Linked DNA regions of Sandaracinus amylolyticus. The protein of the gene in region 1 interacts with the protein of each later gene in a pairwise test. Links are inferred from orthologs where the notes say so. Each region holds a gene or a part of one and is shown on either strand. Other genes may lie near its edges.

What was found. Proteins that work in one complex are often made in the same cells at the same time.
Region 2: the proteins of dps (region 1) and DB32_RS19625 interact in binary tests that used the Escherichia coli proteins (3 or more experiments, as listed by UniProt). The link is inferred for Sandaracinus amylolyticus from one-to-one orthologs.

The regions. Positions count from the first base shown.
Region 1 is NZ_CP011125.1:1,803,431-1,808,360, reverse strand. The notes cover bases 1,698-4,667. They hold dps (DNA starvation/stationary phase protection protein Dps), read right to left. Parts: upstream 3,439-4,667; coding sequence 2,956-3,438; downstream 1,698-2,955. Other genes in these bases: DB32_RS07555 (YoaK family protein), read right to left, coding at 4,433-4,667; DB32_RS07560 (helix-turn-helix transcriptional regulator), read left to right, coding at 3,572-4,426; DB32_RS45045 (ferritin-like domain-containing protein), read right to left, coding at 1,698-2,863. In the rest of the region: DB32_RS07575 (catalase), read right to left, coding at 1-849; more of DB32_RS45045, read right to left, coding at 902-1,697; more of DB32_RS07555, read right to left, coding at 4,668-4,930.
Region 2 is NZ_CP011125.1:4,610,508-4,615,335, forward strand. The notes cover bases 227-3,210. They hold DB32_RS19625 (ATP-dependent Clp protease adaptor ClpS), read right to left. Parts: upstream 1,898-3,210; coding sequence 1,556-1,897; downstream 227-1,555. Other genes in these bases: clpA (ATP-dependent Clp protease ATP-binding subunit ClpA), read right to left, coding at 227-1,496; DB32_RS19630 (hypothetical protein), read right to left, coding at 2,009-2,473; DB32_RS19635 (hypothetical protein), read right to left, coding at 2,484-2,891; cobA (uroporphyrinogen-III C-methyltransferase), read right to left, coding at 2,906-3,210. Outside these bases: more of clpA, read right to left, coding at 1-226; more of cobA, read right to left, coding at 3,211-4,435; DB32_RS19645 (DUF192 domain-containing protein), read left to right, coding at 4,553-4,828. UniProt on the Escherichia coli protein: Involved in the modulation of the specificity of the ClpAP-mediated ATP-dependent protein degradation.

The DNA.
Region 1 (4,930 bases):
GGCGTGCGGCCAGACCTTCGTCAGATCGAACGGGTTCTGGCGCCACGTGCGCGCCTGCTCCTCGCTCATGATCTGCACGAAGAGCGTCCAGCGCGGGAAGTCGCCGCGCTCGATCGCCTCGAAGAGATCGCGCTGCGAGCTCTCGCGATCACGACCGACGAGCTCCTGCGCCTCGGCGTCGGTGAGGTTCTGGATCCCCTGCTGGGTCTTCAGCGTGAATTTCACCCAGCAGCGCTCGTTCTGCGCGTTGACGAAGCTGAACGTGTGGCTGCCGAACCCGTGCATGTGGCGGTAGCTGCGCGGCAGGCCGCGATCGCTCATCACGATCGTCACCTGGTGCAGCGCCTCGGGCATGAGCGTCCAGAAGTCCCAGTTGCTCTGGGCGCTGCGCATGCCGGTGCGCGGATCGCGCTTCACCGCGTGGTTCAGATCGGGGAAGCGCAGCGGGTCGCGCAGGAAGAACACCGGCGTGTTGTTGCCGACGAGATCCCAGATGCCCTGCTCGGTGTAGAGCTTCACCGCGAAGCCGCGGATGTCGCGCTCCGCGTCGGCGGCGCCGCGCTCGCCCGCGACCGTCGAGAACCGCACGAACGCCTCGGTGCGCTTGCCGATCTCCGAGAAGAGCGCGGCCTTCGTGTAGCGCGTGATGTCGTGCGTGACCGTGAAGTGCCCGTAGGCGCCCGAGCCCTTCGCGTGCATGCGCCGCTCGGGGATCACCTCGCGATCGAAGTGCGCGAGCTTCTCGAGGAGCCAGACGTCCTCGAGCAACGTGGGACCACGCGGGCCCGCGGTGAGCGTGTTCTGGTTGTCGACGACCGGGGCGCCCGAAGCGTGCGTCAGCTTGCTCATGCGCACGGTGTGGAGCGCACCGCGCGCGCGAGGTTGGACGCCCTTTGCGCGATCACGACGAGCGGAAGCCGATGCGCGCGTGCGTGCCGTCGCACACGGGCTTCGTCGACGATCCGCCGCACCGACAGAGGCGCACGCCGCTCGTGCGCAGCACGATGCGCCCGGTGCCTGCGCAGATCTCGACGTTGCCGCGCACGTCGAGCGGGCCGTCCTCGACGGGCACGACGACCAGTGTTCCGTCGCGCACCGGCAGCGCGGTGGTCTCGATCGACGCGGGCTCCCCGCTGGCGGTGAAGCCCTCGTTGTGCGAGCCGTCGCAGTACGGCTTCTGACGGCTGCGTCCGCAGCGGCAGAGCGTGGCGCGGTGGCGCGGAGCCTCGCCTTCGATCGCGAGCGCGGCGTGGACCGCGAGCGGGCCGTTCTCGCGAATGCGGATCGTGTTGACCTCGGGCGCTTCTTCCTCGGGTCCGCCGTCGAGGCGCTCGTAGGTGATCGCGCCGCTCGGGCACGCTTGCGCGACGCGCACCAGCGCTTCGACGGGGATCGTCTCCGGGTGCAGCCACGGCCCCTGCACGTTGGCGAGGAACACCGTCGGCGCGCCGAGCACGCAGTGCCGCGCGTGGATGCACCGGCGTCCCTCGAACCGCAGCGCGACGTCGTCGGTGCGCGCCTCCTCGACGAACGCGCCGGGCTGCGGCGGGACGACGGTCAGCGTGCGGCGCGGCGCGGGCGCGGAGGTCGCGGCGGGCGCGCTCGTCGCGCGCTGTTCTTCGAGCGCTCGCTGATCTTCGAGGGCCCCCACGAGCCGCTCCATCACGCGCACCGTGTGCGCGATCGGTGCCGCGATCGACGCGACCGATCGGCACGCGCCCGCGAGCTCGCGCGCGCGCTCGGCGAGGAACGTCCACTCGCTGTGTCCGTGCGGGATCGTGTCGACCGAGCGCAGGCCCGCGAAGCTCACGCCCGCGTTCACGCCGGGATGCTCGGGGCTCGCGGGCAGGCGCGTGAGCTCGGTGGCGAGGATCGCGAACGCGCGCATTCCGTCGACGGACGACGCGAGGAGCGTGCGCTTCGCGTCGCGATCGCCTCGGCGCACGAAGCCCTGACAGAGGAGGCGGAGCGAGAGCGTGTAGATCGAGTTCGCGACGTCGAGCAGCGCGGCGGCGTCGGGCTCGACGACCCACACGCGACCGCGCGGATCGAGCGGGCTGCGCATAACCGGGCTCCGCGCGGCCGGTCGCGCGGCGCGGAACTCGGAGCGCGCGGCCGAGAGCGCGGCGTGCTCGTCGCGCACCTGCTCGAACATCGCGAAGTGCGAGCCCTCGGAGTGCCCCGGCGCGCCCTCGCCCTGGAGGACGATCGTGTCGAGCGCAACGTGCGCCGACGCGAGGTCGGTCACGGCGCGGATCCCCGGCAGCGACATCAGATCGGGGCCGACCTGCGCCGACGGATCACCGATGAACAGGCCCGTCTCGCCGAGCTCGGCCGAGAGGTGATCGAAGCCGTTCCGGATCGCCGCGTAGAGCTCGCCGACCGTGTCGTAGTCCTGCGCCGACGGCATGTAGCGCGTGGGTCGCGCGTCGCGCGCGTAGCTGCGCGTCGGCTCGAAGCCGGCGCCGTCGTGGAGCTCGACGCCCACGGGGCGCTCGAGGAAGACGAAGTGCTCGAGCGTGGCGCGATCGAACGGAGCGAGCTCGAGCACGATGCGCGACGGATGCGCGCCCGCGGCGATCGGGAAATTCGATCGATCGAAGTGCGGCGTCGCCCCGATCGCGGTCATCAGGTTCGCGACGAGCGAGAGGTGCGTCATCTCCTCGAGCGCGACCCGCAGGATGGTCCCGCGCCAGCGCTCGACCGCGGACAGCTCGTGCTCGAGCAGATCTCCGTCGCGCGCGTCCTTCAGCGAGAACGCGGCGTAGAGATAACAGCACATGAGGTCGTGCTCGACCTCGGCGGCCTCGGCGAGGAGGGCCTGCAGCTGCTCGCGGTTGTGGACCGGGACGAAGCGCTTCATCGAGAGAGCCTGCTCGCCGGACGCACCGGCGGGTTGGACGGCGTTGACGGTCGGGCGCCGCGCGCGCGCGAGCCGCGGCGCCCGATGGTGCCTCACGTATACCGGGGGTGGTGCGCTTCGACCATCCAGAGATCCTTGTCGGCCTCGCGCGAGATCTCGGTGAACAGATCGGCGGTGTCGGCATCGCCGGCGTCGGTCGCGATCTGGATCGCTCCGCGCACGAGCGCCGCGTACGCGGCGAGCACCTTCGAGAACGCCTCGACGTGCGCCGAGCCCGCCTGCAGCTCGAGCGGGTACGCGGGGAGCGACGTGCGCTCGGCCACGCGCTGCGTCGTTCCTTCGGCGTTGCCGCCGAGCGCGACCGCGCGCTCCGCGATCGTGTCGCTCCACTCCTCGACGTGCTCGGCGACGTCGTCGAAGAGCTCGTGAAGGGCGCGGAACGCAGGGCCTTTCACGTTCCAGTGCGCCTGCTTGGCCTGGTTGAAGAGATCGATGGTGGCGGAGAGGCGGTCGTTCAGGAGCTCGACCATCCGGGTCCGCACGCGCACGTCGAGATCGTTCTGGGTGGGGTACATGCCTCGCAGGATGGCGCGCGGACGTGGCCGCGCTGCAACGCGAGCGCAAGAGCGTTCCATCGAAGCGCGGGAAAGCGCAGATGCGCCAACCCGATCCAAGTGGCGAGGCCCCTCGACGGACGAGGCTCGGTGCATGTCCAGCCTGCACCTCGCGCCCCGCTTCCCGTCCGAGCTTCCTTCGCTGCGCGTCGCCGCGCGCGACCTCGAGCCCGCGGAGACGTTCGTCGGAGCGATCACCGCGACGGACTGGCGGCGCGCCTCGCACCCGCTCGTGATCGAGGTGCGCGCCGGTGATCGCACGCTGACGCTGCGACACGCGTCCATCGCGATCGCAGAGGGGTCGCTCGTGCTGATCCCGCCGCACGAGGTGCACGCGTGGAGCGCGCCTGCGCCCGGCGCGCCCAACGACGTGCTCCTGGCCCACCTCGCGCCGCCGCCGCCGGCGGTCGTCGGGATCGGGCCGACAGCGTTCGCGCCGGTGCGCGTGCGCTCGCCGCTCGAGCGCAACGCGATCGAAGACGGCTCGCTCGCGTCCCTGCTGCGCGAGATCGAGAGCGACGCCGCGACGGTGCACGGCTCGGGTCGCTGCCGCGAGCGACGCTACGTGCGGAAGGTGCGCGAGCACCTCGAGCGGGAGTGGCAGCGCAACGTGCCGCTCGACGAGCTCGGTGAGATCGCGGGCGTGTCGGTGTTCCACCTGGTGCGCGTGTTCACCCGCGAGGTCGGGCTGCCGCCGCACCTCTTCCAGGTGCAGCACCGGCTCGAGCACGCGCGCTCGCTGCTCGGGCGAGGCACCGTGTGCCGCGAGGTCGCGCTGCACTGCGGCTTCGCGGACCAGAGCCACTTCAACCGGCACTTCAAGCGCGTGATGGGCTTCACGCCCGGCGCGTACGCGGCGCTCGCGTCGCAGCCGCGCGATCGACGTGTCCTGGCGTCGTTGGGCAGGGCCGCGGGCGTGCTCGCGAGCCCGGAGCGATCGGCGGTCTGACCGCGATCAGTCGTGGCGCTTCGCGGGCTGCGCGATCGCCGTCGTCGCGCTCGCGCGCTCGAGCAGAACGATCGCCACGGCCTCGACGATCGCGGCCGCGCCGATCACCCACGCGAGCGCGAAGCGCAGCAGGAGCGCGCCCGCGAGCGCGCCGAGCAGCATCGTGACCGCGGCGGCCACGCGACGGGCCCAGCGCGGGTTCGTCCCGCCCGCGAGGGACGAGTCGGCGGCGAGGCCGGTGAGCGTGAGCGTGAGCACGGTCGTCGTCATGTCGGGGATCGCCATGCTCCGCACGACCGCGTTGCGGATCCCCATCGCGAGCCCGAGCAGCACGATCAGCACGAGCGTGATCGACGGCCCCTCGAGCGTCGCGACGCCGGTGGCGACCGCGAGGCACGCGAGCTCGATCGCGAACGCGCGGATCACACCGCGCCGCACGTGCGCGTGCGAGAGGCGGCCGCCGATCAGCGCGCCCCCGAGGAACGCGGCGATCGCGACGAGCGA
Region 2 (4,828 bases), 2.8 Mb from region 1 along the record:
GTGCGCAGGCCCGCGCGCGACAGCTTGATCGCGCTCGCGATCTTCGCGATCGCGTCGTCCTGTCCGTACACGACGCGCTTGAGGTCCGCCTCGATGTCGCGCAGGCGCTCCTGCTCGCCCGCCGAGACGGTCTTCTCGGGGATGCGCGCCATCTTCGCGACCACGCGCTCGATGTCGCGGAGCGTGACCTCGCGGGTGCGCTCGTTGCGCATGCGATCCTGCGCGCCCGCCTCGTCGATGACGTCGATCGCCTTGTCCGGCAGGAGCCGCTCGACGATGTGCTTCGCCGAGAGCTTCACCGAGGCCTCGATCGTGCCCGGCAGGTACTTCACGCCGTGGTGCTCTTCGTAGCGAGAGCGCAGCCCCTCGAGGATGAGGATCGAGTCGTCGATGCTGGGCTCGCCGATGTCGATCTTCTGGAAGCGGCGCGCGAGCGCGCGGTCGCGCTCGAAGCTGCCCTTGTACTCCTGGAACGTCGTGCTGCCGATGCAGCGCAGCTTCCCGCTCGCGAGCGCGGGCTTGAGGATGTTCGACGCGTCCATCGACGAGCCGGTCGTCGCGCCGGCGCCGACGATCGTGTGGATCTCGTCGATGAAGAGGATCGCGTCCTCGTGCTCCTGGAGCTTCTTGATGACGCCCTTGAGGCGCTCCTCGAACTGGCCGCGGTACTTCGTGCCCGCGAGCAGCGAGCCCATGTCGAGCGAGTAGATCGTCGCGCCGCGCAGCACCTCGGGGACCTTGCCCTCGACGATGTGCAGCGCGAGGCCCTCGGCGATCGCCGTCTTGCCGACGCCCGGCTCACCGACGAACACCGGGTTGTTCTTGCGGCGCCGGCAGAGCACCTGGATGGTGCGCTCGAGCTCGAGGTCGCGACCGATCAGCGGATCGATGCGGCCCTCGCGCGCCTCGGCGTTGAGATCGACGGTGTAGGCCTTGAGCGGATCGCGCGCGGCGCCGCCGCCTTCCTCGTCCTCGTCGCCGAGGCCCGCGTCGTCGCTCTCGTCCTCTTCCCCTTCTCCGAAAGACCCAGCGCCCGACGCGTCGCCCTCGGGGCCGGCGCCGTGGCTCACGTAGCGCTTGAGATCGAACTGCGAGACGCCCTGCTGCGAGAGCAGGTAGACCGCCTGCGAGTCGCGCTCGTGGAAGAGCTGCACGAGCACGCTTCCGCCGTCGATCTGCTTCATCTCGGACGAGATCGCGTGGATCGCGGCGCGCTGGAGCACGCGCTCGACGGCGATGGTCTGGTGCGGCTGGAGCTCGTCGCCGTCCTCGTCGGGCACGGCCTCGAGGTGGTTCTCGAGCCACTCGGCGAGCGACTTGCGGAGCTTGTGTCGGTTCGCGCGACAGGCGTCCAGCGCCTTCGCGGCCTTGGGGTCATCACACAGCGCGAGCAGCAGGTGCTCGAGCGTCACGAACTCGTGCCGCATGCGACGAGCCTCTTCGTAGGCCTTGCGCAGCGTCGCCTGCAGCTCCTTCGCGATCATCGGAGTGGCCATCGTTCTCCTGAGGCTTCTTCTCTAAGGCGGCGGTCTCGTTCGTCGATGCGCGCCGACCTCTACTTCTTGTCGCCGTCGTCGTCCTCTTCGGGCTCCATCGAGAGACGCAGCGGGTACTCGCGCTCCTTGGCGAGCCGCTCGACGATCGCGATCTTGGTCTCCGCGACCTCGCGCGTGAACACTCCCGCGACGCCGACGCCGTTGTAGTGGACGTGCAGCATCACGCGGACCGCCTCCGCGTCGGTGTGGCGGAACACGGACTTGAGGACTTCGACGACGAATTCGCGCGTCGTGTAGTCGTCGTTGTGAAGCAGCACGCGGTACATGCGCGGCCGCTGCACCTTCTTCTCGGACCGCGTCTCGGTGATGACGCCGGAGTCGGGATCGAAGGGATCTGCCACGGTCTCCTCGCGAAAAAAGCGAGAGCGAGTGTAACCGGTGGCGAGCGCCGCGCACCGTCCTCGCAGCATCGTTCCCGCCGCGGCGGCTCGCCATGCCGCTGTGAGCGGGGCTTACCTGCCCGAACGGTCGGTCGCGGAGGTGGACGCGCGCCACGCCGCGCAGATCGCGTCGGCGAGATCGTAGACCGAGGCGCCGCGGAACATGGGCTCGATGCGCAGCGGATCGCCGTCGCGGCGCGTGATGCGGACGTCGAGGCGATCCTCGTCGACCGCGACGTCGGAGACGTCGGACCACGGGAGCTCGATCGTGGTCGCGCCGTCGGCGAGGCGGAGCGCGTCGGGCTCGAGCCGGAGCGAGACGGTGCCGCGCGCGCGACGCCGAGAGCGGCCCACGAGCGCGACCCAGCCGGCGCACGCCGCGAGCCCGGCGACGGAGAAGAGCAGTCCGACCCAGTTGCGCAGGGCGAGCGCGAGCCCGCCGACGGAGAGCAGCACGACCACGATGCCGACCGAGCGGAGCAGCGCGGCGCTGCGCTCGTTGTAGGTGTCGTGCTCGAACGTGCGGTACGGGGTCATGGCGGAGACGTCAGAAGACGACCACCCGCGCGAAGTAGTTCCCGTTCGTGTCGTTCCACACGACGACGTGCTCCTCGTTCGAGACCTCGATGCGCGCGAGGTCACCGGCAGCGAGCGCAGGCGTGCGCCCGTCCTCGGTGAACGAGAGATAGACGAGCACGCCGTTGGGCGCGCGACCGAGATCGTGATCGACCTGGATGCGGACGCGACCGGGGTAGGGGATCCAGCGGTCGTCCTCGGAGTCGAGCGGCGCGCTCGCCCACGAGCGCACTTCACCGGTGGTCGCGTCGACGTCGACGACCTGCTGCGCCAGCAGCGGATCGGTGAGCGGGATGAAGACGATCTCACCCGGTGGGGTGAGCCCGCATCCCGCGAGCACGAGCGTCGCGAGCGCGAAGCGAAGAAGCACGGTGCGCATCTGCGTGGAGGCTCCTAGCGGGTGAAGTGCTCGCGCAGCGCGCGCGTGAGGCCTTCGCTCGTGTAGTACGGCGCGGTCACGTCGACGCGCACGCCGAGCTTCTCCGCGGCCGCGGTGGTGACCGGACCGATCGACGCGATCGTGAACGAGGCGAGCAGCGCCGGCGCGTTCTCGCCGAGGATGCGCACGACGCTCTCGACGGTGGAGGGCGCGGTGAACGTGATCACGTCGAGCTCGTGCGCCTCGATCGCGGCGCGCAGCGCGGCCTCGTCGTCGGGCGAGGGCGGGACGTTGCGATACGCGTGCACGACGTCGACGTGCGCGCCGGCGCCGCGCAGCGTGTCGGGCAGCACCTCGCGCGCGACGGCGGCGCGCGGGAGCATCACGCGCACGCCGCGCAGATCGCCGGCGTGGTGATCGAGGAGGATCTTCGCCGCGCCTTCGCCGCGGAACTCGGTGGGCACCGCGTCGGCGCGGAGGCCGCGCGCGCGCAGCGACGACGCGGTCGCGGGCCCGATCGCGCAGAGACGCGCGCTGCCGACGACGCGCGCATCGCGCTGCTGGCGATCGACCTCGTCGAAGAACGCGTCGACGCCGCTCGCGCTGGTGAAGACGAGCCAGTCGTACGTGGAGGCCTCGCGCACGGCGCGCGCGAGCGCGTCGGGATCTTCGGGCGGCGCGATGCGGATCGCGGGGATGCACGTCGCCTCGGCGCCTTCGTCGCGCAGCAGGCGCGCGAGGCCGAGCGAGCGATCCTCGGGGCGCGTCACGAGCACGCGCTTTCCGAAGAGCGGCTGCACGTCGTACCAGCGCAGCGCGTCGCGCAGCTTGACGACCTCGCCGACGACGGTGAGCGCCGGCATGCCGACGTTCGCCTCGCGCGCGAGCTGCGCGATCGTCGCGACGGTGCCGACGATCGTGCGCTGCTTCGGCATCGACGCTTGTTGGATCACGGCGGCGGGCGTCTCGGGGGCGCGGCCGTGCTCGATCAGGCGCGCCATCATCGACTCGAGCGCGCGCACGCCCATGAAGATGACGAGCGTCTCGGTCGCCGTCGCGAGCTTGGTCCAGTCGTGGCTCGAGCGATCCTTCTCGGGCGACTCGGTCGCGGTCACGTACGCGACGCTGCTCGATGCGGCGCGATGGGTGAGCGAGATGCCGGCGTACGCGGTCGCGGCGATCGGGGAGGGCACACCGGGCACGACCTCGAACGGGATCCCCGCGGCGTGCAGCGCCTCGGCCTCTTCGGAGCCCCGGCCGAAGAGATAGGGATCGCCGCCCTTCAGGCGAGCCACCACGCGCCCGGCGCGCGCGGCGTCGATCATGCGCTCGTTGATCGCGCTCTGTCGCTCGCTGACGCGCCCGCCGCGCTTGCCGACGAACGTCTTCTCCGCGTCGTCGCGGCAGAGGTCGAGCAGCTCGGGGTGCACGAGCGCGTCGTAGAGGACGAGGTCGGCCTCGCCGAGCCGACGCGCGGCGCGTTGTGTGATCAGCTCGGGGTCGCCGGGGCCGGCGCCGAGGAGATAGACCCGGCCGAGGGGCATGGCGCGTCTATATACTCTGCGCGCCGCACGCGGGCGCGCCCGACGACCCAAAGAGAGGCATCGCGCGCGGGTCCGTGGTACGAGGGCGCGCTCTCCACTGTCGACACGCCCACCCGGATGACGAGGACGCTCGCCGTGACCGCTGCGCTCGCGATGATCGCCGCATGCTCGGGAGGCGAGGCCTCGCGCGGGGGGAGCGCGGACGAGCCGCGTCGCGCGGCGCCGGCTCCGGCGAGCGGCGACGACGAGCGCGCGCAGCGCGAGGCGCCGCCGCGTCCGCGCGTGATCCTCGCGCGCGAAGGCGCGGAGCCGGTGACCGTCGAGGTCGAGGTCGCGCGCACGCCCGCGCAGACGTCGCACGGGCTCATGTACCGGCGCGAGCTCGCGCCCGAG